2 regions of the Citrobacter tructae genome follow, and region 2 is predicted to be linked to the other one. Evidence: predicted binding sites of a transcription regulator. Region 2 holds the regulator's gene; the other holds the start of a gene.
What was found. The regulator Fur, encoded in region 2, represses iron uptake genes when iron is present. The targets are predictions, from matches to a motif close to ATAATAATGAGAACNACTATCAA.

Region 1: the regulator Fur is predicted to act here: its motif matches at 6,632-6,654, upstream of bfd (bacterioferritin-associated ferredoxin).

The regions. Positions count from the first base shown of each region.
Region 1 is NZ_CP038469.1:3,817,695-3,833,069, forward strand. Features, by position in the region: gene fkpA (FKBP-type peptidyl-prolyl cis-trans isomerase) at 1-44, shown strand, start outside; gene E4Z61_RS18880 (helix-turn-helix transcriptional regulator) at 210-932, shown strand; gene tusD (sulfurtransferase complex subunit TusD) at 932-1,318, shown strand; gene tusC (sulfurtransferase complex subunit TusC) at 1,318-1,677, shown strand; gene tusB (sulfurtransferase complex subunit TusB) at 1,684-1,971, shown strand; gene rpsL (30S ribosomal protein S12) at 2,097-2,471, shown strand; gene rpsG (30S ribosomal protein S7) at 2,567-3,037, shown strand; gene fusA (elongation factor G) at 3,134-5,248, shown strand; gene tuf (elongation factor Tu) at 5,320-6,504, shown strand; gene bfd (bacterioferritin-associated ferredoxin) at 6,689-6,883, shown strand; gene bfr (bacterioferritin) at 6,955-7,431, shown strand; gene E4Z61_RS18930 (prepilin peptidase) at 7,428-7,895, opposite strand; gene rpsJ (30S ribosomal protein S10) at 8,276-8,587, shown strand; gene rplC (50S ribosomal protein L3) at 8,620-9,249, shown strand; gene rplD (50S ribosomal protein L4) at 9,260-9,865, shown strand; gene rplW (50S ribosomal protein L23) at 9,862-10,164, shown strand; gene rplB (50S ribosomal protein L2) at 10,182-11,003, shown strand; gene rpsS (30S ribosomal protein S19) at 11,020-11,298, shown strand; gene rplV (50S ribosomal protein L22) at 11,313-11,645, shown strand; gene rpsC (30S ribosomal protein S3) at 11,663-12,361, shown strand; gene rplP (50S ribosomal protein L16) at 12,374-12,784, shown strand; gene rpmC (50S ribosomal protein L29) at 12,784-12,975, shown strand; gene rpsQ (30S ribosomal protein S17) at 12,975-13,229, shown strand; gene rplN (50S ribosomal protein L14) at 13,392-13,763, shown strand; gene rplX (50S ribosomal protein L24) at 13,774-14,088, shown strand; gene rplE (50S ribosomal protein L5) at 14,103-14,642, shown strand; gene rpsN (30S ribosomal protein S14) at 14,657-14,962, shown strand; gene rpsH (30S ribosomal protein S8) at 14,993-15,375, shown strand, end outside.
Region 2 is NZ_CP038469.1:1,930,259-1,945,633, reverse strand. Features, by position in the region: gene glnS (glutamine--tRNA ligase) at 1-1,270, shown strand, start outside; gene chiP (chitoporin ChiP) at 1,712-3,118, shown strand; gene E4Z61_RS10220 (ChiQ/YbfN family lipoprotein) at 3,168-3,500, shown strand; gene fur (ferric iron uptake transcriptional regulator) at 3,604-4,050, opposite strand; gene E4Z61_RS10210 (ryhB-regulated fur leader peptide) at 4,043-4,129, opposite strand; gene fldA (flavodoxin FldA) at 4,340-4,870, opposite strand; gene ybfE (LexA regulated protein) at 5,026-5,313, opposite strand; gene ybfF (esterase) at 5,442-6,215, opposite strand; gene E4Z61_RS10190 (hypothetical protein) at 6,255-6,410, shown strand; gene seqA (replication initiation negative regulator SeqA) at 6,412-6,954, shown strand; gene pgm (phosphoglucomutase (alpha-D-glucose-1,6-bisphosphate-dependent)) at 6,979-8,619, shown strand; gene potE (putrescine-ornithine antiporter) at 8,691-10,010, opposite strand; partial or broken gene E4Z61_RS10170 (ornithine decarboxylase) at 10,007-11,911, opposite strand; gene kdpE (two-component system response regulator KdpE) at 11,986-12,663, opposite strand; gene kdpD (two-component system sensor histidine kinase KdpD) at 12,660-15,344, opposite strand; gene kdpC (potassium-transporting ATPase subunit KdpC) at 15,344-15,375, opposite strand, start outside.

The sequences.
Region 1 (15,375 bases), 1.9 Mb from region 2:
ATGCTGTACCGGCTGATAAAGCTGCAGACAGCAGCAAAAAGTAAGCGAACAGAAACCGCCGCCCTCAGGGCGGCGGTTTTTTATTATCGACAGGATATAATTAATACTGGAAAGCGCCTTGTGCGCTGTATTACTTTAGATGCCCCTAATAGTGATGAGCCTGCCCTGACAACATAACGACAGGCTCCTGAAAAGGAGTGCTTTTTTTCATGTCCAGGTCGCTTTTAACCAACGAAACCAGTGAGCTAGATTTGCTGGATCAACGTCCTTTTGATCAAACTGACTTCGATATCCTTAAATCCTACGAAGCGGTAGTGGACGGGTTGGCGATGCTCATTGGTTCCCATTGTGAAATCGTATTGCACTCTTTGCAGGATTTGAAATGCTCGGCTATTCGCATAGCTAACGGTGAACACACGGGCCGTAAAATCGGCTCACCGATTACCGATCTGGCATTGCGCATGCTGCATGATATGACGGGTGCGGATAGCAGCGTGTCGAAGTGTTACTTCACACGTGCGAAAAGCGGTGTCTTGATGAAGTCGGTGACGATTGCCATTCGCAACCGTGAGCATCGCGTAATTGGTCTGCTGTGCATCAACATGAACCTTGATGTTCCTTTTTCGCAGATAATGAATACATTTATCCCGCCGGAAACGCCGGAAGTGGGTTCTGCCGTGAACTTTGCCTCATCAGTGGAAGATCTGGTTACCCAGACGCTGGAGTTCACGATTGAAGAAGTGAATGCCGATCGTAACGTCTCCAACAATGCGAAGAATCGTCAGATCGTCCTGAATCTGTATGAGAAAGGTATCTTCGATATCAAAGATGCCATTAACCAGGTCGCTGACCGTCTGAACATCTCCAAGCACACGGTCTACCTCTATATTCGCCAGTTCAAAAGCGGCGATTTCCAGGGGCAAGACAAGTAATGCGCTTTGCTATCGTCGTGACTGGTCCTGCTTATGGCACACAGCAGGCGAGCAGCGCGTTGCAATTTGCCCACGCATTGATTGAAGAAGGTCATGAGTTAAGCAGCGTCTTCTTCTATCGGGAAGGCGTGTATAACGCCAACCTTCTGACGTCGCCCGCCAGTGATGAATTTGATCTGGTGCGCGCCTGGCAACAGCTTAACCAGCATCACGGTGTGGAGCTAAATATCTGCGTGGCGGCGGCACTACGCCGCGGCGTTGTTGATGAAACTGAAGCAAAGAGGCTGGGATTGGCTGGGGCTAATTTACAATCAGGTTTTACGCTTAGTGGACTGGGAGCGCTGGCTGAGGCATCCCTGACGTGCGATCGCGTGGTGCAATTCTAATGAAACGTGTTGCTTTTGTCTTTTCCACCGTGCCGCACGGGAGCGCATCGGGCCGCGAAGGGCTGGATGCACTGCTGGCAACATCAGCACTAACAGAAGATCTCGGCGTCTTTTTTATCGGAGATGGTGTATTCCAGATCCTGGCGGAGCAAAAACCCGATCTGGTCCTCGCGCGAGATTATATTGCGACCTTCAAACTGTTGGGGCTGTACGATATAGAGCAATGCTGGATGTGTGCCGCTTCATTGCGCGAACGTGGCCTTGCTCAGAGCGTGAATTTTGTTGTCAATGCAACGGTACTTGAACCTGCAGACCTGCGCCGCGAGCTTGGCAACTATGACGTCATTATGAGGTTCTAAACGCTCATGCTGCATACTTTACATCGCTCTGCGTGGCTGACCGACTTCTCTTCCCTGTTGCGTCTCGTTGGCGCAGATGACGAGCTTTTATTGCTCCAGGATGGCGTGACTGCGGCAATAGAAGGCAGTCGTTTCCTTGAAACTCTGCGAAATGCCTCCATTAAGGTTTATGTACTGGAAGAAGACATTAAGGCTCGTGGGTTGTGTGGTCAAATTTCAGACAGTGTCGTCAGGGTTAGCTATACTGACTTCGTCAGACTTACGGTGAAGCATCCCAACCAGATGGCCTGGTAATTGCGGGATCGTTGTATATTTCTTGACACCTTTTCGACACCGACCTAAAATTCTGCGTCCTCATATTGTATGAGGTCGTTTTATTACGTGTTTACGAAGCAAAAGCTAAAACCAGGAGCTATTTAATGGCAACAGTTAACCAGCTGGTACGCAAACCACGCGCACGCAAAGTTGCAAAGAGCAACGTGCCTGCGCTGGAAGCCTGCCCGCAGAAACGTGGTGTATGTACCCGTGTATATACCACCACTCCTAAAAAACCAAACTCCGCACTGCGTAAAGTATGCCGTGTGCGTTTGACTAACGGTTTCGAAGTGACTTCCTACATCGGTGGTGAAGGTCACAACCTGCAGGAACACTCCGTGATCCTGATCCGTGGCGGTCGTGTAAAAGACCTTCCGGGTGTTCGTTACCACACCGTTCGTGGTGCGCTTGACTGCTCCGGCGTTAAAGACCGTAAGCAATCTCGCTCCAAGTATGGCGTGAAACGTCCTAAGGCTTAATGGTTCTCCGTTAAGTAAGGCCAAACGTTTTATATTAATGTCAAACTAAACTCGTAGAGTTTTGGACAATCCTGAATTAACAACGGAGTATTCCCATGCCACGTCGTCGCGTCATTGGTCAGCGTAAAATTCTGCCGGATCCTAAGTTCGGATCAGAGCTGCTGGCTAAATTTGTAAATATCCTGATGGTAGATGGTAAAAAATCTACTGCAGAAACCATCGTATACAGTGCCCTGGAGACCCTGGCTCAGCGCGCTGGTAAAGATGGCCTGGAAGCCTTTGAAGTAGCCCTTGAAAACGTGCGCCCGACTGTCGAAGTTAAGTCTCGCCGCGTTGGTGGTTCTACTTATCAGGTACCAGTTGAAGTCCGTCCGGTCCGTCGTAATGCTCTGGCAATGCGTTGGATCGTTGAAGCTGCTCGTAAACGCGGTGATAAATCCATGGCTCTGCGCCTGGCGAACGAACTTTCTGATGCTGCAGAAAACAAAGGTACTGCAGTTAAGAAACGTGAAGACGTTCACCGTATGGCAGAAGCCAACAAGGCGTTCGCACACTACCGTTGGTAATCCCTTCGGAGTAATAGTCACCAGGCGGGCGCTTCCTGTAAGCAGCCCGCTTTGGGCTACTTAAATTGAACGCCTAAAAGATAAACGAGGAATCAAATGGCTCGTACAACACCCATCGCGCGCTACCGTAACATCGGTATCAGTGCGCACATCGACGCCGGTAAAACCACTACTACCGAACGTATTCTGTTCTACACCGGTGTAAACCATAAAATCGGTGAAGTTCATGACGGCGCAGCCACCATGGACTGGATGGAGCAGGAGCAGGAGCGTGGTATTACTATCACCTCCGCAGCGACTACTGCATTCTGGTCTGGTATGGCCAAGCAGTATGAACCGCATCGCGTAAACATCATCGACACCCCGGGGCACGTTGACTTCACTATCGAAGTAGAACGTTCCATGCGTGTGCTTGATGGTGCAGTAATGGTTTACTGCGCAGTTGGTGGTGTTCAGCCGCAGTCTGAAACCGTATGGCGTCAGGCTAACAAATATAAAGTTCCACGTATTGCGTTCGTTAACAAAATGGACCGTATGGGTGCGAACTTCCTGAAAGTTGTTGGTCAGATCAAAACCCGTCTGGGCGCGAACCCTGTTCCGCTGCAGTTGGCGATTGGTGCTGAAGAACATTTCACCGGTGTTGTTGACCTGGTGAAAATGAAAGCCATCAACTGGAACGAAGAAGATGCAGGCGTAACCTTCACTTATGAAGATATCCCAGCAGACATGCAGGAACTGGCCGAAGAATGGCACCAGAACCTGATCGAGTCCGCTGCAGAAGCTTCAGAAGAACTGATGGAGAAATACCTGGGTGGTGAAGAACTGACTGAAGAAGAGATCAAGAAAGCTCTGCGTCAGCGCGTTCTGAACAACGAAATCATCCTGGTAACCTGTGGTTCTGCGTTCAAGAACAAAGGTGTTCAGGCGATGCTGGATGCGGTAATTGATTACCTGCCATCCCCAGTCGACGTACCTGCGATCAACGGTATTCTGGACGACGGTAAAGATACTCCGGCTGAGCGTCACGCTAGCGATGAAGAGCCGTTTGCTGCTCTGGCATTCAAAATCGCTACCGACCCGTTCGTGGGTAACTTGACCTTCTTCCGCGTGTACTCTGGCGTGGTTAACTCTGGTGATACCATCCTGAACTCCGTGAAAACTGCACGTGAGCGTTTCGGTCGTATCGTTCAGATGCACGCTAACAAACGTGAAGAGATCAAAGAAGTTCGCGCGGGCGACATCGCTGCTGCTATCGGTCTGAAAGACGTAACTACGGGTGACACGCTGTGTGATCCTAACGCGCCAATCATTCTGGAGCGTATGGAATTCCCTGAGCCGGTAATCTCCATCGCGGTAGAACCGAAAACCAAAGCTGACCAGGAAAAAATGGGTCTGGCTCTGGGCCGTCTGGCTAAAGAAGACCCGTCTTTCCGCGTATGGACTGACGAAGAATCTAACCAGACCATTATCGCCGGTATGGGTGAGCTGCACCTCGACATCATCGTTGACCGCATGAAGCGTGAATTCAACGTTGAAGCGAACGTCGGTAAACCTCAGGTTGCTTACCGTGAAGCGATTCGCGCGAAAGTTACCGATATCGAAGGTAAACACGCTAAGCAGTCTGGTGGTCGCGGTCAGTACGGTCATGTTGTTATCGACATGTACCCGCTGGAGCCGGGTTCAAACCCGAAAGGCTACGAGTTCATCAACGACATTAAAGGTGGTGTAATTCCTGGCGAATACATCCCGGCCGTTGATAAAGGCATCCAGGAACAGCTGAAATCTGGCCCGCTGGCTGGCTATCCGGTTGTTGATCTGGGCGTGCGTCTGCACTTCGGTTCTTACCATGACGTTGACTCCTCTGAGCTGGCGTTTAAACTGGCCGCTTCTATCGCCTTCAAAGATGGCTTTAAGAAAGCGAAACCTGTTCTGCTTGAGCCGATCATGAAGGTTGAAGTAGAAACGCCGGAAGAGAACACTGGTGACGTCATCGGTGACCTTAGCCGTCGTCGTGGTATGCTGCGTGGTCAGGAATCTAACGTCACTGGCGTTGTGATTCACGCTGAAGTTCCGCTGTCTGAAATGTTCGGATATGCAACTCAACTGCGTTCTCTGACCAAAGGTCGTGCTTCTTACTCCATGGAGTTCCTGAAGTATGATGATGCGCCGAACAACGTTGCTCAGGCCGTAATCGAAGCCCGCGGTAAATAAGCCGCAGGGTTAAAAACCAAAATCCCGTGCTCTCTCTATAAGGGGAGAGCACTATAGTAAGGAATATAGCCGTGTCTAAAGAAAAATTTGAACGTACAAAACCGCACGTTAACGTCGGCACCATCGGCCACGTTGACCACGGTAAAACTACTCTGACCGCTGCAATCACCACCGTACTGGCTAAAACCTACGGCGGTTCTGCTCGCGCATTCGATCAGATCGATAACGCACCGGAAGAAAAAGCTCGTGGTATCACCATCAACACTTCTCACGTTGAATATGACACCCCGACTCGCCACTACGCACACGTAGACTGCCCGGGCCACGCCGACTATGTTAAAAACATGATCACCGGTGCTGCGCAGATGGACGGCGCGATCCTGGTTGTTGCTGCGACTGACGGCCCGATGCCGCAGACTCGTGAGCACATCCTGCTGGGTCGTCAGGTTGGCGTTCCGTACATCATCGTGTTCCTGAACAAATGCGACATGGTTGATGACGAAGAGCTGCTGGAACTGGTAGAAATGGAAGTTCGTGAACTTCTGTCTCAGTACGATTTCCCGGGCGACGACACTCCGATCGTTCGCGGTTCTGCTCTGAAAGCGCTGGAAGGCGAAGCAGAGTGGGAAGCTAAAATCGTTGAACTGGCTGGCTACCTGGATTCTTACATCCCGGAACCAGAGCGTGCGATTGACAAGCCGTTCCTGCTGCCTATCGAAGACGTATTCTCCATCTCCGGCCGTGGTACCGTTGTTACCGGTCGTGTAGAGCGCGGTATCGTTAAAGTTGGCGAAGAAGTTGAAATCGTTGGTATCAAAGAGACTGCTAAGTCTACCTGTACTGGCGTTGAAATGTTCCGCAAACTGCTGGACGAAGGCCGTGCTGGTGAGAACGTTGGTGTTCTGCTGCGTGGTATCAAACGTGAAGAAATCGAACGTGGTCAGGTACTGGCTAAGCCGGGCTCTATCAAGCCGCACACCAAGTTCGAATCTGAAGTTTACATCCTGTCCAAAGACGAAGGCGGCCGTCATACTCCGTTCTTCAAAGGCTACCGTCCTCAGTTCTACTTCCGTACTACTGACGTGACTGGTACCATCGAACTGCCAGAAGGCGTAGAGATGGTAATGCCGGGCGACAACATCAAAATGGTTGTTACCCTGATCCACCCGATCGCGATGGACGACGGTCTGCGTTTCGCAATCCGTGAAGGCGGCCGTACCGTTGGCGCGGGCGTTGTTGCTAAAGTTCTGAGCTAATTACTCGTTAATTAGTTTTGAATTGAAAAGGGCGCTTAGGCGCCCTTTTTGCTGCCTGTGATTTAACGTCTGTAATATTTATTCGCATTTTTGGCGAGACCAGTCAGCATACAAACAGTATTGTGCTATTGTAATCATAACTATTCTCATTTACACTTTGCGCATAAATTGAACGGGAGCAATCATGTACGTTTGTTTGTGTAATGCGATAAGTGATAAAAAAATTCGTCAGGCTGTTCGCCAGTTTCATCCGCAATCCTTTCAGCAATTACGTAAATTTATTCCTGTTGGAAATCAATGTGGTAAATGCATTCGTGCCGCGCGTGAAGTGATGCAAGATGAGCTGACACAAATGCCAGAATTTAAAGAGATCGCCTAAGTCACACTCTTTTTTTTGACATCCCGGTAGCCCCATCTACGCTCTAAGAGTGGAAGCGGAGGGACTATAAAATGAAAGGTGATGTTAAAATCATAAATTATCTCAATAAACTATTGGGAAATGAGCTTGTCGCGATCAACCAGTATTTTCTCCATGCCCGAATGTTTAAAAACTGGGGGCTGACTCGCCTCAATGATGTTGAGTACCATGAATCTATCGATGAGATGAAACACGCCGATAAATATATCGAACGTATTTTATTCTTAGAAGGTCTCCCAAACTTACAGGATCTTGGTAAGTTGGGTATAGGCGAAGATGTTGAAGAGATGCTGCAATCCGATCTTCGACTCGAACTCGATGGCGCAAAAGATTTACGCGAAGCCATTGCTTATGCCGATAGCGTTCATGACTATGTCAGTCGGGACATGATGATAGAGATCCTGACCGATGAAGAAGGGCATATTGACTGGCTTGAAACGGAGCTGGATCTGATTGGAAAACTGGGATTGCAAAATTATCTGCAGTCGCAAATTAAAGTCAGTGACTAAACGCCCTGTATCAGATTTACCCCGCCAATAATAAAACCCGCAGCCGCCAGATATGGCCCAAATGGCAGCGGGTTTTTTAGTCGCATTTTGCCATGTCTGATACATTCAACTCCCATCATGCAGCAGGCTAAGCAAGCAGCCAGGAAGACTAAAAGCGGTAATGATTCCCACCGGTGCCAGGCACCCAACGCGGCGAGGAATTTTATATCGCCATAGCCTAATCCTTCATATTTCCGCACCAGGCGATAGCTCCAGTAGATCAAAGAAAACGCGCAATAGCCTACTATGGCCCCCCAAAGTGCGCCGGATAGCAATGCCGGTTCACAGCACTGGTAGTAAAGAAGACCACACCAGAGAAGAGGGCAGGTAAATTTGTCGGGTAATAACCCGGTGCGTAAATCCTCGAGCCAAAGCAGCCCGCATAATGAGATGTAGAGAAACAGAAAGGGGAGGCCGGTGTACATGCGCGAATCCTCTGTGGCAAGAGATGCCACCTTCAAGCAAACATGTCGGTCATACAAGGCTTGATTGCTCATTACGTTTGCTTCCTTCCAGAAAAATTACGGCGTACAAAATCCCCAGCAATCAAAGCGGAATAGCGTTCGCATTACCGGCTGAGTGATTAATATCTACGCGGCACTTGCGTAAGGCTGAGATTTACGTATAATGCGCGGGCTTGTCTAATATTGACAGCGGTTCGATATGAGCCACCGGTATTGCGAAAGCGATACCAGACAATGTTCCCAATCGGGGAACTCTGTAAGAACGGTTACACTCTCCCATCAATCGTAATGGGTTTGAGGAGTAACTATTTCGTCTATAAAATAATTGGAGCTCTGGTCTCATGCAGAACCAAAGAATCCGTATCCGTTTGAAAGCGTTTGATCATCGTCTGATTGATCAATCAACCGCGGAAATCGTCGAGACTGCCAAGCGCACTGGTGCGCAGGTTCGTGGTCCGATCCCGCTGCCGACCCGCAAAGAGCGCTTTACCGTTCTGATCTCTCCGCACGTTAACAAAGACGCGCGTGATCAGTACGAAATTCGCACTCACAAGCGTCTGGTTGACATCGTTGAGCCAACTGAAAAAACCGTTGATGCTCTGATGCGTCTGGACCTGGCTGCCGGTGTAGACGTGCAGATCAGCCTGGGTTAATCAGGTCATCGAGCGATTGAGAGGTTGATACAATGATTGGTTTAGTCGGTAAAAAAGTGGGTATGACCCGCATCTTCACTGAAGATGGCGTATCTATCCCAGTAACCGTTATCGAAGTTGAAGCAAACCGCGTTACTCAGATCAAAGATCTGGCTAACGATGGCTATCGCGCTGTTCAGGTTACCACTGGTGCTAAAAAAGCTAACCGTGTAACCAAGCCGGAAGCTGGTCACTTTGCTAAAGCTGGCGTAGAAGCTGGCCGCGGCCTGTGGGAGTTCCGTCTGGCAGATGGTGAAGAATACACCGTTGGTCAGAACATTAGCGTTGAACTGTTTGCTGACGTTAAAAAAGTTGACGTAACTGGCACCTCTAAAGGTAAAGGTTTCGCAGGTACCGTTAAGCGCTGGAACTTCCGTACCCAGGACGCAACTCACGGTAACTCCTTGTCTCACCGCGTTCCGGGTTCTATCGGTCAGAACCAGACTCCGGGCAAAGTGTTCAAAGGCAAGAAAATGGCAGGTCAGATGGGTAACGAGCGTGTCACCGTTCAGAGCCTTGACGTAGTACGCGTTGACGCTGAGCGCAACCTGCTGCTGGTTAAAGGTGGTGTTCCGGGTGCGACCGGTTGCGACCTGATCGTTAAACCAGCTGTGAAGGCGTAAGGGGATAGCAATGGAATTAGTATTGAAAGACGCGCAGAGCGCGCTGACTGTTTCCGAAACTACCTTCGGTCGTGATTTCAACGAAGCGCTGGTTCACCAGGTTGTTGTTGCTTATGCAGCTGGTGCTCGTCAGGGTACTCGTGCTCAGAAGACTCGTGCTGAAGTAACTGGTTCAGGCAAAAAGCCGTGGCGCCAGAAAGGTACCGGCCGTGCGCGTTCAGGTTCTATCAAGAGCCCGATCTGGCGTTCCGGTGGCGTAACCTTCGCTGCTCGCCCGCAGGACCACAGTCAAAAAGTTAACAAAAAGATGTACCGCGGCGCGCTGAAAAGCATTCTGTCCGAACTGGTACGTCAGGATCGTCTGATCGTTGTCGAATCATTCTCTGTAGAAGCGCCTAAAACTAAGCTGCTGGCACAGAAACTGAAAGACATGGCTCTGGAAGATGTGCTGATCATCACCGGTGAGCTGGACGAAAACCTGTTCCTGGCTGCGCGCAACCTGCACAAGGTTGACGTACGCGATGCAACTGGTATCGACCCGGTTAGCCTGATCGCCTTCGACAAAGTCGTAATGACTGCTGATGCTGTTAAGCAAGTTGAGGAGATGCTGGCATGATTCGTGAAGAACGTTTGCTGAAGGTGCTGCGTGCACCGCACGTTTCTGAAAAAGCGTCTGCTGCGATGGAAAAAACCAATACCATCGTTCTCAAAGTTGCTAAAGACGCGACCAAAGCAGAAATCAAAGCTGCTGTGCAGAAACTGTTTGAAGTCGAAGTCGAAGTCGTTAACACCCTGGTAGTTAAAGGGAAAGTTAAACGTCACGGACAGCGTATCGGTCGTCGTAGCGACTGGAAAAAAGCTTACGTCACCCTGAAGGAAGGCCAGAATCTGGACTTCGTCGGCGGCGCTGAGTAAGTCGGAGGAGTAATACAATGGCAGTTGTTAAATGTAAACCGACATCTCCGGGTCGTCGCCACGTCGTTAAAGTGGTCAACCCAGAGCTGCACAAGGGCAAACCTTTTGCTCCGCTGGTTGAAAAAAACAGCAAATCCGGTGGTCGTAACAACAATGGCCGTATCACCACTCGTCACATCGGTGGTGGTCATAAGCAGGCTTATCGTATCGTTGACTTCAAACGCAACAAAGACGGTATCCCGGCAATTGTTGAACGTCTTGAGTACGATCCGAACCGTTCCGCGAACATCGCGCTGGTTCTGTACAAAGACGGCGAACGTCGTTATATCCTGGCCCCTAAAGGCCTGAAAGCTGGTGACCAGGTTCAATCTGGCGTTGATGCTGCAATCAAAGCAGGTAACACCCTGCCGATGCGCAATATCCCGGTTGGTTCTACCGTTCATAACGTAGAAATGAAACCAGGTAAAGGCGGTCAGCTGGCACGTTCCGCTGGTACTTACGTTCAGATCGTTGCTCGCGATGGTGCTTATGTCACCCTGCGTCTGCGTTCTGGTGAAATGCGTAAAGTCGAAGCAGACTGCCGTGCAACTCTGGGCGAAGTTGGCAATGCTGAGCATATGCTGCGCGTTCTGGGTAAAGCAGGTGCTGCACGCTGGCGTGGTGTTCGTCCTACCGTTCGCGGTACTGCGATGAACCCAGTCGATCACCCACATGGTGGTGGTGAAGGTCGTAACTTTGGTAAGCACCCGGTAACTCCGTGGGGCGTTCAGACCAAAGGTAAGAAGACCCGCAGCAACAAGCGTACTGATAAATTCATCGTACGTCGCCGTAGCAAATAATTTTAGAGGATAAGCCATGCCACGTTCTCTCAAGAAAGGTCCTTTTATTGACCTGCACTTGCTGAAGAAGGTAGAGAAAGCGGTGGAAAGCGGAGACAAGAAGCCCCTGCGCACTTGGTCCCGTCGTTCAACGATCTTTCCTAACATGATCGGTTTGACCATCGCTGTCCATAATGGTCGTCAGCACGTTCCGGTATTTGTTTCCGACGAAATGGTCGGTCACAAACTGGGTGAATTCGCACCGACTCGTACTTATCGCGGCCATGCTGCTGATAAAAAAGCGAAGAAGAAATAAGGTAGGAGGAAGAGATGGAAACTTTAGCTCAACATCGCCATGCTCGTTCTTCTGCTCAGAAGGTTCGCCTTGTTGCAGACCTGATTCGCGGTAAGAAAGTGTCGCAGGCTCTGGATATTCTGACCTACACCAATAAGAAAGCGGCTGTACTGGTTAAGAAAGTCCTGGAATCTGCCATTGCTAACGCTGAACACAACGATGGCGCTGACATTGACGATCTGAAAGTTACGAAAATTTTCGTAGACGAAGGCCCTAGCATGAAGCGCATTATGCCGCGTGCAAAAGGTCGTGCAGATCGCATCCTGAAGCGCACCAGCCACATTACTGTGGTTGTGTCCGATCGCTGAGACTCTGGAGACTAGCAATGGGTCAGAAAGTACATCCTAATGGTATTCGCCTGGGTATTGTAAAACCATGGAATTCAACCTGGTTTGCGAACACCAAAGAATTCGCTGACAACCTGGACAGCGATTTTAAAGTACGTCAGTACCTGACTAAGGAACTGGCTAAAGCGTCTGTATCTCGTATCGTTATCGAGCGTCCGGCTAAGAGCATCCGTGTGACCATTCACACCGCTCGCCCGGGTATCGTTATCGGTAAGAAAGGCGAAGACGTAGAAAAACTGCGCAAAGTCGTAGCTGATATTGCTGGCGTACCTGCCCAGATCAATATCGCCGAAGTGCGTAAGCCTGAACTGGACGCAAAATTGGTTGCTGACAGCATCACTTCTCAGCTGGAACGTCGCGTTATGTTCCGTCGTGCTATGAAGCGTGCTGTACAGAACGCAATGCGTCTGGGCGCTAAAGGTATTAAAGTTGAAGTTAGCGGCCGTCTGGGCGGCGCGGAAATCGCACGTACCGAATGGTACCGCGAAGGTCGCGTACCTCTGCACACTCTGCGTGCTGACATCGACTACAACACCTCTGAAGCGCACACCACTTACGGTGTAATCGGCGTTAAGGTATGGATCTTCAAAGGCGAGATCCTGGGTGGTATGGCTGCTGTTGAACAACCGGAACCGGCTGCTCAACCTAAAAAGCAGCAGCGTAAAGGCCGTAAATAAGGAGCGTCGCTGATGTTACAACCAAAGCGTACAAAATTCCGTAAAATGCACAAAGGCCGTAACCGCGGTCTGGCGCAGGGTACGGATGTTAGCTTCGGCAGCTTCGGTCTGAAAGCTGTTGGCCGTGGTCGTCTGACTGCCCGTCAGATCGAAGCAGCACGTCGTGCTATGACCCGTGCAGTTAAGCGTCAAGGTAAGATCTGGATCCGTGTATTCCCGGACAAACCGATCACTGAAAAGCCGCTGGCAGTGCGTATGGGTAAAGGTAAAGGTAACGTGGAGTATTGGGTTGCCTTGATTCAGCCGGGTAAAGTCCTGTATGAAATGGACGGTGTACCGGAAGAGCTGGCCCGTGAAGCATTCAAGCTGGCAGCAGCGAAACTGCCGATTAAAACCACCTTTGTAACTAAGACGGTGATGTAATGAAAGCAAAAGAGCTGCGTGAGAAGAGTGTTGAAGAGCTGAACACCGAGCTGCTGAATCTGCTGCGTGAGCAGTTCAACCTGCGTATGCAGGCTGCAAGTGGCCAGCTGCAACAGTCTCACCTGTTGAAGCAAGTGCGTCGTGATGTCGCACGCGTTAAGACTTTACTGACTGAGAAGGCGGGTGCGTAATGACCGATAAAATCCGTACTCTGCAAGGTCGTGTTGTTAGCGACAAAATGGAGAAATCCATTGTTGTTGCTATCGAACGTTTCGTGAAACACCCGATCTACGGTAAATTCATCAAGCGTACGACCAAACTGCACGTACATGACGAGAACAACGAATGCGGTACTGGTGACGTGGTTGAAATCCGCGAATGCCGTCCGCTGTCCAAGACTAAGTCCTGGACGCTGGTTCGCGTTGTAGAGAAAGCTGTTCTGTAATAGAGTATGCATTCTCAACGAATAAACGGCTCAGCGATGAGCCGTTTATTTTTTCTACCCATATCGTTGAAGCGGTGTTATAATGCCGCGCCCCCGATATGGGGCTTTTTAACGACCTGATTTTCGGGTCTCAGTAGTAGTTGACATTAGCGGAGCACTAAAATGATCCAAGAACAGACTATGCTGAACGTCGCCGACAACTCCGGTGCACGTCGCGTAATGTGTATCAAGGTTCTGGGTGGCTCGCACCGTCGCTACGCAGGCGTAGGCGACATCATCAAGATCACCATCAAGGAAGCAATTCCGCGTGGTAAGGTCAAAAAAGGTGATGTGCTGAAGGCGGTAGTGGTGCGCACCAAGAAGGGTGTTCGTCGCCCGGACGGTTCTGTCATTCGCTTCGATGGTAATGCATGCGTTATTTTAAACAATAACAGCGAGCAACCTATCGGTACGCGTATTTTTGGGCCGGTAACTCGTGAACTTCGTAACGAGAAGTTCATGAAAATTATCTCTCTGGCACCAGAAGTACTCTAAGGAGCGAATCATGGCAGCGAAGATCCGTCGTGATGACGAAGTTATCGTGTTAACCGGTAAAGATAAAGGTAAACGCGGTAAAGTAAAAAATGTCCTGTCTTCCGGCAAGGTCATTGTTGAAGGTATCAACCTGGTTAAGAAACATCAGAAGCCGGTTCCGGCCCTGAACCAACCAGGCGGCATTGTAGAGAAAGAAGCAGCTATTCAGATCTCTAACCTTGCTATCTTCAACGCGGCAACCGGCAAGGCTGACCGTGTAGGCTTTAGATTCGAAGACGGCAAAAAAGTCCGTTTCTTCAAGTCTAACAGCGAAACTATCAAGTAATTTGGAGTAGTACGATGGCGAAACTGCATGATTACTACAAAGACGAAGTAGTCGCTAAACTCATGACTGAGTTTAACTACAATTCTGTCATGCAAGTCCCTCGGGTCGAGAAGATCACCCTGAACATGGGTGTTGGTGAAGCGATCGCTGACAAGAAACTGCTGGATAACGCAGCAGCTGATCTGACAGCAATCTCCGGTCAAAAACCGTTGATCACCAAAGCACGCAAATCAGTTGCAGGCTTCAAAATCCGTCAGGGCTATCCGATCGGCTGTAAAGTAACTCTGCGTGGCGAACGCATGTGGGAGTTCTTTGAGCGCCTGATCACTATTGCTGTTCCACGTATCCGTGACTTCCGTGGCTTGTCCGCTAAGTCTTTCGACGGTCGTGGTAACTACAGCATGGGTGTCCGTGAGCAGATCATCTTCCCAGAAATCGACTACGATAAAGTCGACCGCGTGCGTGGTTTGGATATTACCATTACCACTACTGCGAAATCTGATGAAGAAGGCCGTGCTCTGCTGGCTGCCTTTGACTTCCCGTTCCGCAAGTAAGGTAGGGTTACTGAATGGCTAAGCAATCAATGAAAGCACGCGAAGTTAAGCGCGTAGCTTTAGCTGATAAGTACTTCGCAAAACGCGCTGAACTGAAAGCTATTATCTCTGATGTGAACGCGACCGACGAAGATCGTTGGAACGCAGTTCTGAAGCTGCAGTCTCTGCCGCGTGATTCCAGCCCGTCTCGTCAGCGTAACCGCTGCCGTCAAACAGGTCGTCCGCATGGCTATGTGGGCAAGTTCGGGTTGAGCCGTATCAAGTTACGTGAAGCCGCTATGCGCGGTGAAGTACCAGGCTTGAAAAAGGCTAGCTGGTAATTACCAATTGAATCACGGGAGTAAAGACAGATGAGCATGCAAGATCCGATCGCGGATATGCTGACCCGTATCCGTAACGGTCAGGCCGCGAATAAAGCTGCGGTCACCATGCCTTCCTCCAAGCTGAAAGTGGCAATTGCCAACGTGCTGAAGGAAGAAGGTTTTATTGAAGATTTTAAAGTTGAAGGCGACACCAAGCCGGAACTGGAACTTACTCTTAAGTATTTCCAGGGTAAAGCTGTTGTAGAAAGCATTCAGCGTGTCAGTCGCCCAGGTCTGCGTATTTATAAGCGCAAAGACGAGCTGCCAAAAGTTATGGCTGGCATGGGTATCGCAGTTGTTTCTACCTCTAAAGGTGTTATGACTGATCGTGCAGCGCGCCAAGCTGGTCTTGGTGGCGAAATTATCTGCTA
Region 2 (15,375 bases):
TCGCGGCACCCTGACGCAGCCTGGTAAAAACAGCCCGTACCGCGATCGTAGCGTTGAAGAGAACCTCACGCTGTTCGAAAAAATGCGTACTGGCGGTTTTGAAGAAGGTAAAGCCTGCCTGCGTGCGAAGATCGATATGGCCTCGCCGTTTATCGTCATGCGCGACCCGGTGCTGTATCGCATTAAGTTCGCGGAACACCATCAGACTGGTAATAAGTGGTGCATCTACCCGATGTACGACTTCACCCACTGCATCAGCGATGCGCTGGAAGGCATCACGCATTCACTGTGTACGCTGGAATTCCAGGACAACCGTCGTCTGTACGACTGGGTGCTGGACAACATCACCATTCCGGTTCATCCGCGCCAGTACGAATTCTCGCGCCTGAATCTGGAATACACCGTGATGTCCAAGCGTAAGCTGAACCTGCTGGTGACCGACAAGCACGTTGAAGGCTGGGACGACCCGCGTATGCCGACCATCTCTGGCCTGCGTCGTCGCGGTTACACCGCTGCCGCGATCCGTGAGTTCTGCAAACGCATTGGCGTGACCAAACAGGATAACACCATTGAGATCGCCTCTCTGGAATCTTGTATTCGCGAAGACCTGAACGAAAATGCGCCGCGCGCGATGGCAGTTATCGATCCGGTGAAACTGGTTATCGAAAACTATCCGCAGGGTGAAAGCGAACTGGTCACTATGCCTAACCATCCGAATAAACCGGAAATGGGTAGCCGTGAAGTGCCGTTCAGCGGTGAAATTTGGATCGATCGCGCAGATTTCCGTGAAGAAGCCAACAAGCAGTATAAGCGTCTGGTAATGGGCAAAGAAGTCCGTCTGCGTAATGCTTATGTTGTTAAAGCCGAGCGCGTAGAGAAAGATGCAGAAGGGAATATCACTACCATTTTCTGTACCTACGACGCTGACACCCTGAGCAAAGATCCTGCCGATGGGCGTAAAGTGAAAGGCGTTATTCATTGGGTCAGCGCGGCACATGCGCTGCCGATTGAAATCCGCCTGTACGATCGTCTGTTCAGCGTAGCGAACCCAGGTGCGGCGGACGACTTCCTGTCTGTCATTAACCCAGATTCACTGGTGATTAAACAGGGCTACGGTGAACCGTCGCTACAGGCTGCTGTAGCGGGTAAAGCCTTCCAGTTTGAACGTGAAGGGTACTTCTGCCTCGATAGCCGCTATGCAACGGCGGACAAGCTGGTGTTTAACCGTACCGTGGGTCTGCGTGATACGTGGGCTAAAGCGGGCGAATAAGTCGCACTATATACATCCTGTCAAACGCCGCGCTCTGCGGCGTTTTTTTTATCTCTACAACCCGCATCATAGGCTCTGTTTGCAGAGCGAATTAATTATTATTCAGCCTGGTATTTAGAATAAATTAATTGCGTATCAAAACGTTTTATTCCGTGATGATTTTGGCTGTAACCGTTTTCATCCATATGGAAAGCAAGTGATTTTTTTCATTTTTCAACGCTTTTTTATCTACGCATGAAAATGTAACAAAAAGCAATCAAATATGTGCGGTTGCTCATGTTCTTACATACTGGTTACAAAAAGAGATTGATAATTCGCGTCGCGAAAAATAGTCTATTCATTGTAGTCAATGAGGTTTTCTCAGCGCTACTTTTTTTACTTTTTGTTTTTTCGCTGTTTGCCTTTGGTGACAGCATTTTATACGTCAAAGAGGATTAACATATGCGTACGTTTAGTGGCAAACGTAGTACGCTGGCGCTGGCTATCGCCGGTATCACAGCAATGTCGGGTTTCGTTGTCGCTCCCCAGGTACACGCCGAAGGTTTTATTGATGATTCTACCTTAACTGGCGGCATCTATTACTGGCAGCGTGAGCGTGACCGTAAAGATGTTACCGATCATGATAAATACAAAACCAACCTTTCTCACTCCACCTGGAACGCTAACCTTGATTTCCAGTCCGGTTACGCGGCTGATATGTTTGGTATTGATATCGCAGCATTTACCGCTATTGAAATGAACGAAAGTAGCGAAAGTGGTCATCCAAACGAAATCGCATTCTCTTCAAAAAATAAAGGTTATGACGAAGATTACTCCGGCGATAAGAGCGGGATTAGCCTTTATAAAGCGGCAGCGAAATTTAAGTATGGCCCAACCTGGGCACGCGCCGGTTATATTCAACCCACCGGGCAGACTTTGCTGGCTCCGCACTGGAGCTTTATGCCGGGTACCTATCAGGGTGCTGAAGCCGGAGCCAATTTTGACTATGGTGACGCGGGCGCATTGAGCTTCTCCTACATGTGGGCCAACGAATATAAAGCACCGTGGCACACCGAAGTCGATAAATTTTATCAGGCCGATAAAAAAACCAAGGTGGATTACCTCCATTCGGTTGGCGCGAAATACGACTTTAAAAATAACCTGTTACTGGAAGCGGCATTTGGTCAGTCCGAAGGCTATGTCGATCAATATTTCGCGAAAGCCAGTTACAAATTTGATTTAGGCGGCAACCCGTTTACCACCAGCTATCAGTTCTACGGCGCACGTGACAAGGTTGATGACCGTACGGTTAACAACATTTATGACGGCACCGCCTGGCTGCAGGCGTTGACTTTTGGCTACAAAGTGGCGGAAGTGGTTGACCTGCGTTTGGAAGGAACCTGGGTTAAAGCGGACGGACAGCAGGGCTACTTCCTGCAGCGTATGACCCCAACTTATGCTTCTTCAAACGGTCGCCTGGACGTGTGGTGGGATAACCGTTCTGACTTCAACGCCAACGGTGAAAAAGCGGTCTTCTTTGGCGCAATGTATGACCTGAAGAACTGGAACCTGCCAGGTTGGGCTGTGGGTGCCTCCTATGTTTACGCCTGGGACGCTAAGCCATCGACCTGGCAGACTAACCCGGATGCGTACTACGACAAAAATCGTACCATCGAAGAGTCGTCTTACAGCCTGGATGCGGTCTACACCCTGCAGGATGGTCGTGCGAAAGGCACCATGTTTAAACTGCACTTCACCCAGTACGACAACCATTCAGACATTCCGAGCTGGAGCGGTGGTTACGGCAACATCTTCCAGGATGAGCGTGACGTGAAGTTTATCGTGATTGCACCATTCACCATCTTCTAATGCCAACAGCGGCGGGCTTGGTGTCTGCCGCAACGTTGAGGACCGTTCTATGAAAAAACTGATACTCATCGCCATTATGGCAACCGGGCTGGTGGCCTGTGCGCAATCGCCTGCACCAAAAGAAGACAGCCGTTTGAAAGAAGCCTACAGCGCCTGTATTAACACCGCCCAGGGATCGCCAGAGAAAATCGAGGCCTGCCAAAGCGTGTTAAACGTGCTGAAGAAAGAAAAACAGCATCAGCAGTTTGCCAATGAAGAAAGCGTACGGGTACTGGATTACCAGCAGTGTATCCAGGCGACGCGTACAGGCAACGATCAGGCCGTTTCGGCCGATTGCGACAAGGTCTGGCAGGAAATTCGCAGCAAGAATACGGCTCAGTAAAACGTCACCGTTGTTATCCTAAAAGGACTCGCTGATGCAGCGGGTCTTTTTTATGTGTATAAAAAAAGCCAACCGTAAGGTTGGCTTTTCAGAATGCATCACATTACTTGGCATCGTGTGCATGATCATCTTCGCGGCAATCGCCTTCAGCACAGTGGCCGTAAAGATAGAGGCTATGGTTGGTTAGACGAATACCATGTTTAGCCGCAATCTCACGCTGGCGCGCTTCGATGGAGTCATCACTGAATTCGACCACTTTGCCACAGTCGAGGCAGATCAGGTGATCGTGATGATGTTGCTGGGTCAGTTCGAAGACGGATTTACCCCCTTCGAAATTATGGCGGGTCACGATACCAGCATCGTCAAATTGGTTCAGCACACGATACACGGTCGCCAGACCAATCTCTTCACCCATATCGATCAGGCGTTTGTATAAGTCTTCCGCACTGACGTGATGGTTATCCGGTCCCTGAAGAACTTCCAGAATTTTTAAACGAGGAAGCGTTACTTTCAGGCCAGCCTTCTTTAATGCGGTATTGTTGTCAGTCATGCGGAATCTGTCCTGTAGCTAAACGGTTCACTTCATTAAAAGAAGTGACAGAAATTGCACTTGAGATAATGCGTATCATTATAGAACTGCCATGGCTAAATGAAAACAGCAAGTCTCTGGCAAATATTGTTAATCAAAACGTGGTATCGCCAACAATCACACTGTGCAATACCCGATTGGCATCCAGCCATTGTACAGGGTCAGGCGAAAAAGTTAAAAATTTGTAGCAATTATTTTGATTGGTTTTATCTATAGATGAGGCGCCGATGAAGATCAGCGCCTCATGAAATCAGGCGTTAATGATTTCGTCGAGATGCAGTTCGGATGAAATCTGCTTAACCCATTTTTCTACGCGTTCAGCGGTCAGCTCCGGCTGGCGATCTTCGTCGATAGCCAGGCCAACAAAGTGATCGTCGTCCGCCAGACCTTTGGACGCTTCAAAGTGATAACCTGCCGTTGGCCAGTGGCCGACGATAGTTGCACCACGTGGTTCGATGATGTCGCGAATTGTACCTAACGCATCACAGAAATATTCTGCGTAATCTTCCTGGTCGCCGCAGCCAAACAACGCAACCAGTTTGCCGTTAAAATCAATGTCTTCGAGAGTCGGGAAGAAGTCGTCCCAGTCACACTGCGCTTCACCGTAGTACCAGGTAGGGATGCCGAGCAGCAAAATGTCATACCCTTCCAGGTCTTCTTTGCTGCTTTTTGCAATGTCATGTACATCGGCAACGTCTTTACCAAGCTGTTTTTGAATCATTTTTGCGATGTTTTCGGTATTGCCGGTGTCGCTGCCGAAAAAGATGCCAGTGATTGCCATGAGTAAAATAACCTCTTGAAACTTATTGAAATGGTGGTGGCGCAATGCCCACGGATAAGGGCAATCATAGCAGAACAGTCAGGCATGCGGAAACAGCAAACACGCTGGACTGCACTCTGTGCTACACGATTTATGATTTAGAGCAGAAATTCAGACTATGCCTGACCATGCAATGCGGCGAGTTGGTTCATCAGCATCTCTTCGATGAGCTCGCTGCGACTCATGTTACGCGCGTCCGCCAGTTCATTCAGCGCGTCAACGGCGTCGGCGTTCAGTTTCAGTTCGACACGCTTAAGCCCACGAACTTTGTCGCGTTTAAGCTGATTACGTTTATTAATACGTAACTGTTCATCACGCGAAAGCGGATTGGTTTTGGGTCGTCCCGGGCGACGCTCCTGCGCGAACAGATCTAATGTCGTACGGTCCGTTTGTTCTTTGGCCATGATCTTGGTGACTTCGGGGAAACAATCAGCCAGGCGTCTGCCCGGATGGATAGCGCGCCATCATACATCAGCAGGGGAGGCGCGCCAACGCCCACGCACGTATTCGCGCGCGGACGCTGAGTTTTTAATCAGTTAGTGCGTTCTGTCAGATAACGACGGATGGCGCGCAGCACGGCATCGGGTTTTTCTGCATGCACCCAATGACCTGCTCCGGCAATAACGTGCGCCCGCGCCTGCGGAAATTGCGCCAGCAGTGGGGCGCGATACGCTTCGCTCACGTAAGGCGAGTTGCCGCCGGGGATAAACAGTGCCGGGTGGTCCCATGCCGGAATGGTTTCCCAGCCGACAATATGTGGGTACTGTTCCCATAGCACCGGGACGTTAAAGCGCCACTCACCGTCAACAAAGGATTTCAGCAGAAACTGAATAACGCCTTCTTCTTTCAGAAATTGGCGCATCACGCTTGCCGCCTGCTGGCGTGAGGCAGCTTGCGCATCCGTCACGGCATTTATTGCAGCGAAGATCTCATCGTGACGGCGGACATGATAGTCAACCGGGGCGATATCGATAGCCACAAGCTGATCGATCCGTTCCGGTGCGAGGGCGGTGAGTGCCATGACGGCTTTGCCCCCCATCGAGTGGCCAATAAAGGTGGCTTTTTCTATTTGGTGGGCATCCAACGTATCCAGCAGATCTTGCGCCATCGCCGGGTAATTCATCTCGGGGGAACGGGGAGAAAGGCCATGATTTCGCATATCAACTTGGATGATATCGTGATCGACGACCAGATCGCGTGCCAGTATGCCCAGATTGTCCAGACTGCCAAACAGACCATGGACCAGGACGATGGGAGAATTATTGTGCAGGTTTTGTGCAGATTGCGCTCGGATATTCAATTTCATGGCAAAGTTCTTTTTTTCACGCTAGCGGGTTAGGGTATCATGTTGACCATTCTGCCACACGGCTGCAACAACTACGGTTACTCCGAGTTTTTCCAGCCATCGGGCTTGACGCTATCCGCTGTTGGGATTTGCCTTTACACTACCGGTGTACAATCCCAACGACTTGTATTCAGCAAAGACACCGTACTGGATTAAGATGAAAACGATTGAAGTTGATGATGAACTCTATAGCTATATTGCCAGCCACACCAAGCATATCGGCGAGAGCGCATCCGACATTTTACGGCGTATGTTGAAGTTTTCCGCCGCATCACAACCTGCCACACCGGTGGTGAAAGAAGTTCGCGCCGTGCAACCTGTTGTGGAAGCTAAGCCGGTCAACCCCGTAAAAGATAAAGTGCGCGCCGTGCGTGAACTGCTGCTTTCCGATGAATATGCGGAACAGAAAAAGGCAGTGAACCGCTTTATGCTGGTGCTGTCTACACTCTATTCACTGGATCAACACGCGTTCGCTGAGGCTACGGAATCGTTGCATGGCCGCACGCGCGTCTATTTTGCGGCAGATGAACAGACGCTGCTGAAAAATGGTAATCAAACCAAGCCGAAACACGTGCCAGGCACGCCGTATTGGGTGATCACCAACACGAATACCGGCCGTAAATGCAGCATGGTTGAACACATCATGCAGTCAATGCAGTTCCCTGCGGAATTGATTGAAAAGGTTTGCGGAACAATTTAATCCTTGCATTAGAAGGACCAGGCAATGGCAATCCACAATCGTGCAGGTCAACCTGCGCAACAGAGTGATTTGATTAACGTCGCCCAACTGACGGCACAGTACTATGTACTGAAACCAACAGCCGGGAATGCTGAGCACGCCGTCAAGTTCGGTACGTCCGGACATCGCGGCAGCGCTGGCCGTCATAGTTTTAACGAGCCGCATATTCTGGCTATCGCTCAGGCGATTGCTGAAGAGCGTGCGAAAAACGGGATTACTGGCCCGTGCTATGTGGGCAAGGATACCCACGCGCTGTCTGAACCGGCTTTTATCTCTGTACTGGAAGTGCTGGCGGCAAACGGTGTTGACGTCATCGTGCAGGAAAATAACGGCTTTACGCCAACGCCTGCCGTGTCTAATGCTATCCTGGTCCACAACAAAAAAGGCGGCCCGCTGGCTGATGGCATTGTGATCACGCCGTCTCACAACCCGCCGGAAGATGGTGGCATTAAATACAACCCGCCAAACGGTGGTCCGGCAGATACTAACGTCACGAAAGTGGTGGAAGACCGCGCCAACGCGCTGCTAGCTGATGACCTGAAAGGCGTGAAGCGTATGTCGCTGGATGCCGCGCTGGCATCCGGTCACGTGAAAGAACAGGATCTTGTGCAGCCGTTCGTAGAGGGGCTGGCAGATATCGTCGATATGGCAGCGATTCAAAAAGCGGGCCTGACGCTGGGCGTCGATCCGCTGGGTGGCTCTGGTATTGAATACTGGAAGCGTATCGCTAAGCACTACAACCTGAACCTGACCATCGTGAATGATCACGTCGATCAGACCTTCCGCTTTATGCACCTGGATAAAGACGGTGCGATCCGTATGGACTGCTCCTCCGAGTGTGCCATGGCGGGTCTGTTGGCGCTGCGTGACAAATTCGATCTGGCGTTTGCCAACGACCCGGACTATGACCGTCACGGTATCGTTACCCCGGCAGGGCTGATGAACCCGAACCACTATCTGGCGGTGGCGATCAACTACCTGTTCCAGCATCGTCCGCAATGGGGTAAAGATGTTGCTGTCGGTAAAACGCTGGTGTCCTCGGCGATGATTGACCGCGTGGTGAATGATTTGGGCCGTAAACTGGTGGAAGTCCCGGTTGGCTTTAAATGGTTCGTTGATGGTCTGTTTGATGGCAGCTTTGGCTTTGGCGGTGAAGAGAGTGCGGGCGCGTCATTCCTGCGCTTTGACGGTACGCCGTGGTCGACTGACAAAGACGGGATCATCATGTGCCTGCTGGCGGCAGAAATTACCGCCGTTACCGGTAAGAATCCGCAGGAGCACTACAACGAACTGGCAGCTCGCTTTGGTGCGCCGAGCTATAACCGTTTACAGGCTTCCGCGACCTCTGCGCAGAAAGCGGCGTTGTCTAAGTTGTCTCCTGAAATGGTAAGCGCCAGCACCCTGGCGGGCGACCCGATCACCGCACGTCTGACGGCGGCACCAGGTAACGGCGCATCGATTGGCGGTCTGAAAGTGATGACCGACAACGGCTGGTTCGCTGCACGTCCATCCGGTACCGAAGACGCCTACAAAATTTACTGCGAAAGCTTCCTTGGCGCTGAGCATCGCCAGCAGATTGAGAAAGAAGCGGTAGAGATTGTCAGTGAAGTGCTGAAAAACGCGTAAAATGTCAGCATTAAAAAGGAGCCGCAAGGCTCCTTTTTAACATCTTTATTTCTTCTTACTCTTCTGACTGTTTAACCGTGTTTATTTTTTAGTTCAAAACGCGGCGAAACCAGACCATATAACGTCCAGCCAAGGAAAGTCACGATCGAACCGTACAGCATAGCTTCTTCTCCGGAAGAGTAGAGCGCGTAGAAGCTATACAGTGCACCAATAAATGCAACGGCGTTAGCGATTTTGGCTTTTGATGGATTCACGTTCGCCATTTTCTGAATAATAACCAGCGCGGCCATCGACAGAATGTACGGAATGATATTGGTCACGACCGCCAGATTGACCAGCACATTAAACTGGCTATTCAGCGACGGGCTGATGGTCATTAGCGATAATCCGCTCTGGATGACCACGATAGCCAGCATCCCCTGCACCGGCGCGTCGACTTTAGATACACGAGAGAAGATCTTCGGAAAATAACCTTCGTCGGCAGACGATTTGAAGACCTGGGCGATGGTGAATTGCCAGCCCAACAGCGAGCCGCAGCAGGACATTACCATCAATGCCATGATCACTTTACCGACTTCCGGGGTAAACATCTGGGCGAAAGCCAGACCGAACGGCGCCGTGGAGTTGGCCAAATCCATGTTTGGCACAATACCGGCAATGACGTTGGTTGAGATGATGTAAATCACCGCCGCGCCCAGGGTCCCACCGAGTACGGCGATGGGCACATTTCGCTCCGGATTTTCTACCACTTCGGCGTTGGCGCAGGCGGATTCCAGACCGAGGAATGCCCATAGCGTCATAGCAATCGAGGAACCGACAGCCGTGAAGAACGGTACATGATGTGGGTTCCAGGAGTTGGCGTACAGGGTCGGACTGAACCAGAACCAGCCGATAATGCACAAGCCTACAACCGGAATAATGACGCCCCAGACGGTGATGCTGCTGATCTGCCCGGTGATGCGCGCACCACCAAAGTTAGCGACAGTACACAGCCACAGCACGCCAATAGTCGCAAGGCCAATCTGCACCGGCGAAAGCGTAGCGCCCAATAACTCGGTACCGTAACCGACGGCGGAAATTGCGATCGCCACGTTGGCAATGAGCAACGATACGCCATAGGTATAGTTCGCCATAAAGTTGCCGGATTTGCCGAATGCATACTCCGCGTAGCCGCCCATGCCGCCGGATTTACGGCTGAACATTCCGCACTTGGCGAATGCCCACGCCAGCGCCATCGAGCCGACAGCGGTCACCAGCCACGAGATGATCGAGATGGTCCCGACTTCTGCCAGTTTGGTAGGCAGCATAATGATCCCGGAACCCATCATATTGACCATGGTCAGGATGGTGAGCTGGACGACGCCCATTTTATTCGATTTGGCTTTGCTCATAACATTTCCCCTTTCAACAGAGCGTGTTGCGCGTCTTTTTGCTTAATGACGTAGCACCACACTTGTTTACGACCGTCGTGTTCTTCGATGTATACGCCCTGCAGTTCTGGCGCAAAACCTGGCAGCAGGTTGATGCCTTCTTCCAGTGCGCTGAAATATCGCAACACCGAACCGCCCCATACTTCGCCAGGTACGACACACAGCACACCAGGAGGGTAGGGAAGCGCGCCTTCCGCCGCGATACGGCCTTCGGCATCCGACAGACGAACCAACTCGACTTCGCCGCGCAGGTAGGCGTAATTAGCCTCCTGCGGATTCATACCGACACGTGGGAAATGTGATTTACGGAACATCTCTTTTTGCAGTTGCTTCACGTTGTGACGGGAATACAAATCGTGCATTTCCTGGCACAGTTGACGAAGGGTGTAGCCTGCATAACGTTGCTCGTGCTGCTTATAAATTGACGGTAAAACTTCCGCCAGCAGCGCATCGGTCTCCAGCAGTTTTTCGAAACGTACCAGCAGGGCGATCAGTTGCTGTAACTTTGCCATGTCTTCTGCCGGGGTCAGCAGGAACAGAATGGAATTGAGATCGCATTTTTCTGGGACGACACCGTTTTCACGTAAAAAATTGGCGAGGATGGTGGCTGGAACGCCAAAGGTATCGTATTCACCGTTGCGTGCATTAATGCCCGGAGTCGTGAGCAGCAGTTTGCATGGGTCAACGAAATACTGGTGTTCGGCGTAACCTTCGAACGCATGCCAGTGTTCGCCAGGCACAAAGTGGAAGAAACGGAGATCGCTGGCGATTTCTGATGTGTCGTAAGACTGCCAGGGTTGACCATCGACCGTTTCCGGTACGAATGGACGTATGTGATGGCAGTTATCAAGAATCAGTTTGCGAGCATCGATGCCATTCACGACGCAATCCATCCACATGTTACGACCGCTGACGCCTTCGTGCATTTTGGCGTTGATATCCAGGGCGGCAAACAGCGGATAAAATGGGCTGGTGGAGGCGTGCATCATAAACGCGTTATTCATACGCTTATGCGGCACATAGCGTGACTGGCCTTTGATATGGCTGTCTTTTTTGTGGATCTGTGAGGTTTGGGAGAAACCGGCCTGCTGTTTATGAACGGACTGAGTCACCAGAATGCCAGGGGAGTTTTCGTTCAGATCCAGCAGTAGCGGAGAACAGTCGGCCATCATTGGGATAAACTGCTCGTATCCCACCCACGCGGAGTCAAACAGGATGTAGTCGCATAGGTGACCAATCTTGTCCACTACCTGACGGGCGTTATAAATGGTGCCATCGTAGGTGCCTAACTGAATCACCGCCAGTCGGAATGGACGGGCATCTCGCGCACGTTGTGGTGCTACCTCGCTCAACAGTTCACGCAGATAACTTTCTGAAAAGCAGTGCGCGTCGATTCCACCGATGAAGCCGTAGGGATTGCGCGCAGTTTCCAGATACACCGGCGTCGCACCTGCCTGTAATAATGCACCGTGATGGTTAGACTTGTGGTTATTACGGTCAAACAGCACCAGATCGCCAGGGGTAAGCAGTGCGTTAAGGACGACCTTGTTGGAAGAGGAAGTACCGTTCAGTACAAAGTAAGTTTTATCCGCGTTAAATACTTTTGCTGCGTGTTGCTGGGCGATGCATGGCGCGCCTTCGTGAATCAACAGATCGCCCATTGCTACGTCCGCGTTGCACAGGTCAGCGCGGAAAAGCATTTCGCCAAAGTACTCAACAAACTGGTTGCCCGCCGGGTGACGACGGAAAAACTCGCCGCCCTGATGCCCCGGGCAGTCAAATGCGCTGTTACCCTGGTTGACGTAGTCGACCAGCGCACGGAAGAACGGTGGGCGCAGTTGGGTTTCATAATGGCTGGCTGCATAATTATTATTATGCAGCCAGAAAAGTGATGAAAAGTATAATTATTTTTTAATCAAAATAAATGAATAACGATTCACGGCATAAAACGATAACCAATGCCGGTTTCGGTAATGAAATGGCGGGGGCGGGCGGGATCTTGCTCCAGCTTCTGGCGCAGGTGCCCCATATAAATTCGCAGGTAATGACTATGTTCGACGGCGTTCGGCCCCCAGACCTGATTCAACAGCTGGCGTTGGGTGAGCACTTTACCGGTGTTGTTAAGCAGGACTGCTAAGAGGCGAAATTCGATTGGTGTCAGATGAATCTCTTCTTCACCACGGTGTACCAGCCGCGCGGCAATATCCACTTTAATATTGGAGAAGTGGACTACCGGTTCGGGCGTCTGTCCGCTTGCGTGGCGACGCAATGCCACGCGTAAACGAGCCTGCAGCTCGCCAATACCAAACGGTTTGCTGAGATAGTCATCGGCACCGGCATCCAGTGCGGCGATTTTGTCGCTTTCCTCACTGCGGGCAGAAAGCACAATCACTGGAATGGCGCTCCATTGTCGCAGGTCGCGAATAAAATCGATGCCGTCACCGTCCGGCAGACCGAGATCGAGAATGATGAGATCGGGTTTTCGCGTGGCTGCTTCCAGCAGACCGCGTTGCAGCGTTTCTGCTTCGTAAACGCGCAGACCATCGGCTTCCAGCGCGGTGCGCAGAAAGCGGCGAATGGCCTGTTCATCTTCAACAATCAGTACGTTTGTCACATATCCTCATGAAAATCTTCAAGTTCAGGGGGGACTTCCTGCGGCAGTGTAACACGGAAACACGCACCTCCCTGTGGGCGATTGTGGGCAGAAATCGTGCCGCCGTGGACGTCTGCAATCGCCTGACAAATTGCCAGCCCCAGCCCAACGCCGGGGACTGATGACTCTTTATTTCCTCGGGAAAATTTGTCGAAAATAAGTTGCTCCTGACCCGCCGGAATACCGGGGCCGTCATCCCACACATCCAATAGCAAATGCTCACCTTCAACCTGTGCATCAATACCAATTTTCGCCTGCGGGCCCGCGTATTTGATGGCGTTTTCCAGCAGGTTAATCAGTACCCGTTCAAACAGTGGACCGTCAACATGGATCAGCGTCAACGGAGCTGGAAGCGACAGGTTAATCGGCGCGGCCAGTCCTGGCTCGAGCATTTGCAGGGCGCTGCCCACGACTTCTTCCAGCGTTAACCACTCCTTCTTAAGATTAAAGCCGCCAGACTGAATTCGCGCCATATCCAGCAAATTATTGACCAGCCGGGTGGTATTGAGCACGTGCTGGCGAATTTCGCTGGCCTGGCGGGCGTGGGGGGAACCTTCACTGGCCAGGTCCAACGTTAAAATCTCCGCCTGACCGAACAGCACCGTCAACGGCGTGCGTAAATCATGGGAGAGGGCCGCCAGCAAGGCATTGCGAATGCGCTCTCGTTCACTGGCAAACCGCGACAGCTCTTCGCTGGCCGTTAGTGTTAGGCGTTCCAGCGCGCTGGCAACCAGCAGGGTAAAGGTTTCCAGCAGACGCTGTTGTTCCGGGATCATTAACTGACGCAGGTTTCCCGGCTCTACCACCAGCAGTCCGTGCGTTTTGTCAGCGCTTTTTAACGGCAAGATCTGATATGGCACACCGGGTAAGGTATCGGTACCAGCACCTGCCGGTTGCCCTTTATCAAAACTCCACTGGGCAATGGCATCATCCCACGGCGTCATGCCCTGCTGATGGGTGAGGGGGGCCAGCTTACCTTTCTCATCAGGTAATAATACCTGGCTGCGGGCCTGAAAGGTGGAGGCGATAAACTGTTCGCTGGTAGCGGCGATATCTGTCTGGCTGCGTCCTACGGCCAGCGCTTTAGACATCTCATACAGATGGCGCGTGCGCTGTTCTCGATAGCGGGCGACCCGCGCCTGATAACGTACCCCGGCGGTCAGATTACCGATAACCAGACCGACTGTTAGCATCACTGCAAAGGTGAGCAAATACTGGACGTCTGATACGGCAAGCGTCCCGCGCGGAGCAATAAAAAACAGATCGAAGCTGACGACGTTAATCACGGTCGCCACCACCGAGGGCCAGCGGCCATAAAACAGGGCGATAACCACCACGCCTAACAGATAGAGCATCACCAGGTTGGCTGCATCAAAGGCAACCAGCCACTGCATGGCGATCAGCGTGGTAACGGCGCACAGTGCGGCGGCAGCCAGACAGCCCTGAATTTGTACACGCCATTTATCCTTAAAGGTGCGAGTATCCGCAGTTTGGAGTGCCGGGCGTGACGGAGGTTCGTCCAGCGCGATAATCATCAGGTCAAGGTCCGGGGCGCGATGGGCCAGCTTGTCGGAAAAGGAATCGCTGCGCCACCAGCGACGCGTTGCCGGGCGTCCGAGGACAATTTTTCCCAGATTATGCTCTCGGGCGTAGCGAACAACCGCCTTGTCTTCAGCGGGATCGGAGAGGGTGGCGGTTTCTGCGCCTAGTTCCTGCGCCAGTCGCAGAGCGCTCAAGATCGCGCGGCGCTGTTTTTCCGGGAGCTGATGCAGCGCCGGGGTTTCGACATACACAGCATGCCACACGCTGCCGAGACGCGCCGCCAGACGTGCGGCGGCACGTACCAGCTTTTCGCTGCCGGTATTGTGTCCAATACACAGCAAAATAGCGTCGCGGGTGTGCCAGACTTTTTCCTCCCCAGGATGTCCCCGCCAGGCACGCATCTGATCGTCTACCCGGTCGGCGGTACGGCGCAGGGCCAGCTCGCGCAGGGCGATCAAATTACCTTTGCGAAAGAAATGTTCGATTGCCCGCTCTGCCTGACCGGCGATATAGACCTTGCCTTCGTTCAGACGCTGGCGTAAATCGTCAGGCGGCAGATCGACCAGCACGACATCATCGGCGGCATCGAAAAAGGGATCGGGGACGGTTTCGCGCACCTGAATACCGGTCACGCCGCTGACCACGTCGTTCAGACTTTCCAGATGCTGCACGTTAACGGTGGTAAAGACGTCAATACCGGCTTCCAGCAGCTCTTCAATGTCCTGCCAGCGGCGGGGATGGCGCGAGCCTGGCGCATTACTGTGCGCCAGTTCGTCCATCAATATTAGCGCTGGACGGCGGGCTAAGGCAGCATCAAGATCGAACTCGCTGATGTGTCGCCCACGGTGAGCCTGACGTTTTAGCGGCAACACGGCGAGACCGTCCAGTAGCGCGGCGGTCTCTTTGCGTCCGTGGGTTTCTACCACACCGATTAACACATCCAGACCTTGCGCCCGCAGCCGCTGGGCTTCTGCCAGCATTGCCCAGGTTTTACCCACGCCTGCGCAGGCACCGAAGAAAATCTTCAGTTTTCCGCGATGTGGAACGGTAGTCTGTTCCAGCAGGCGATCGGGGTTGGGGCGTACAGGTTCATCAATCATTAGAGCCTATCCAGCGCTAAATTAAGTTCCA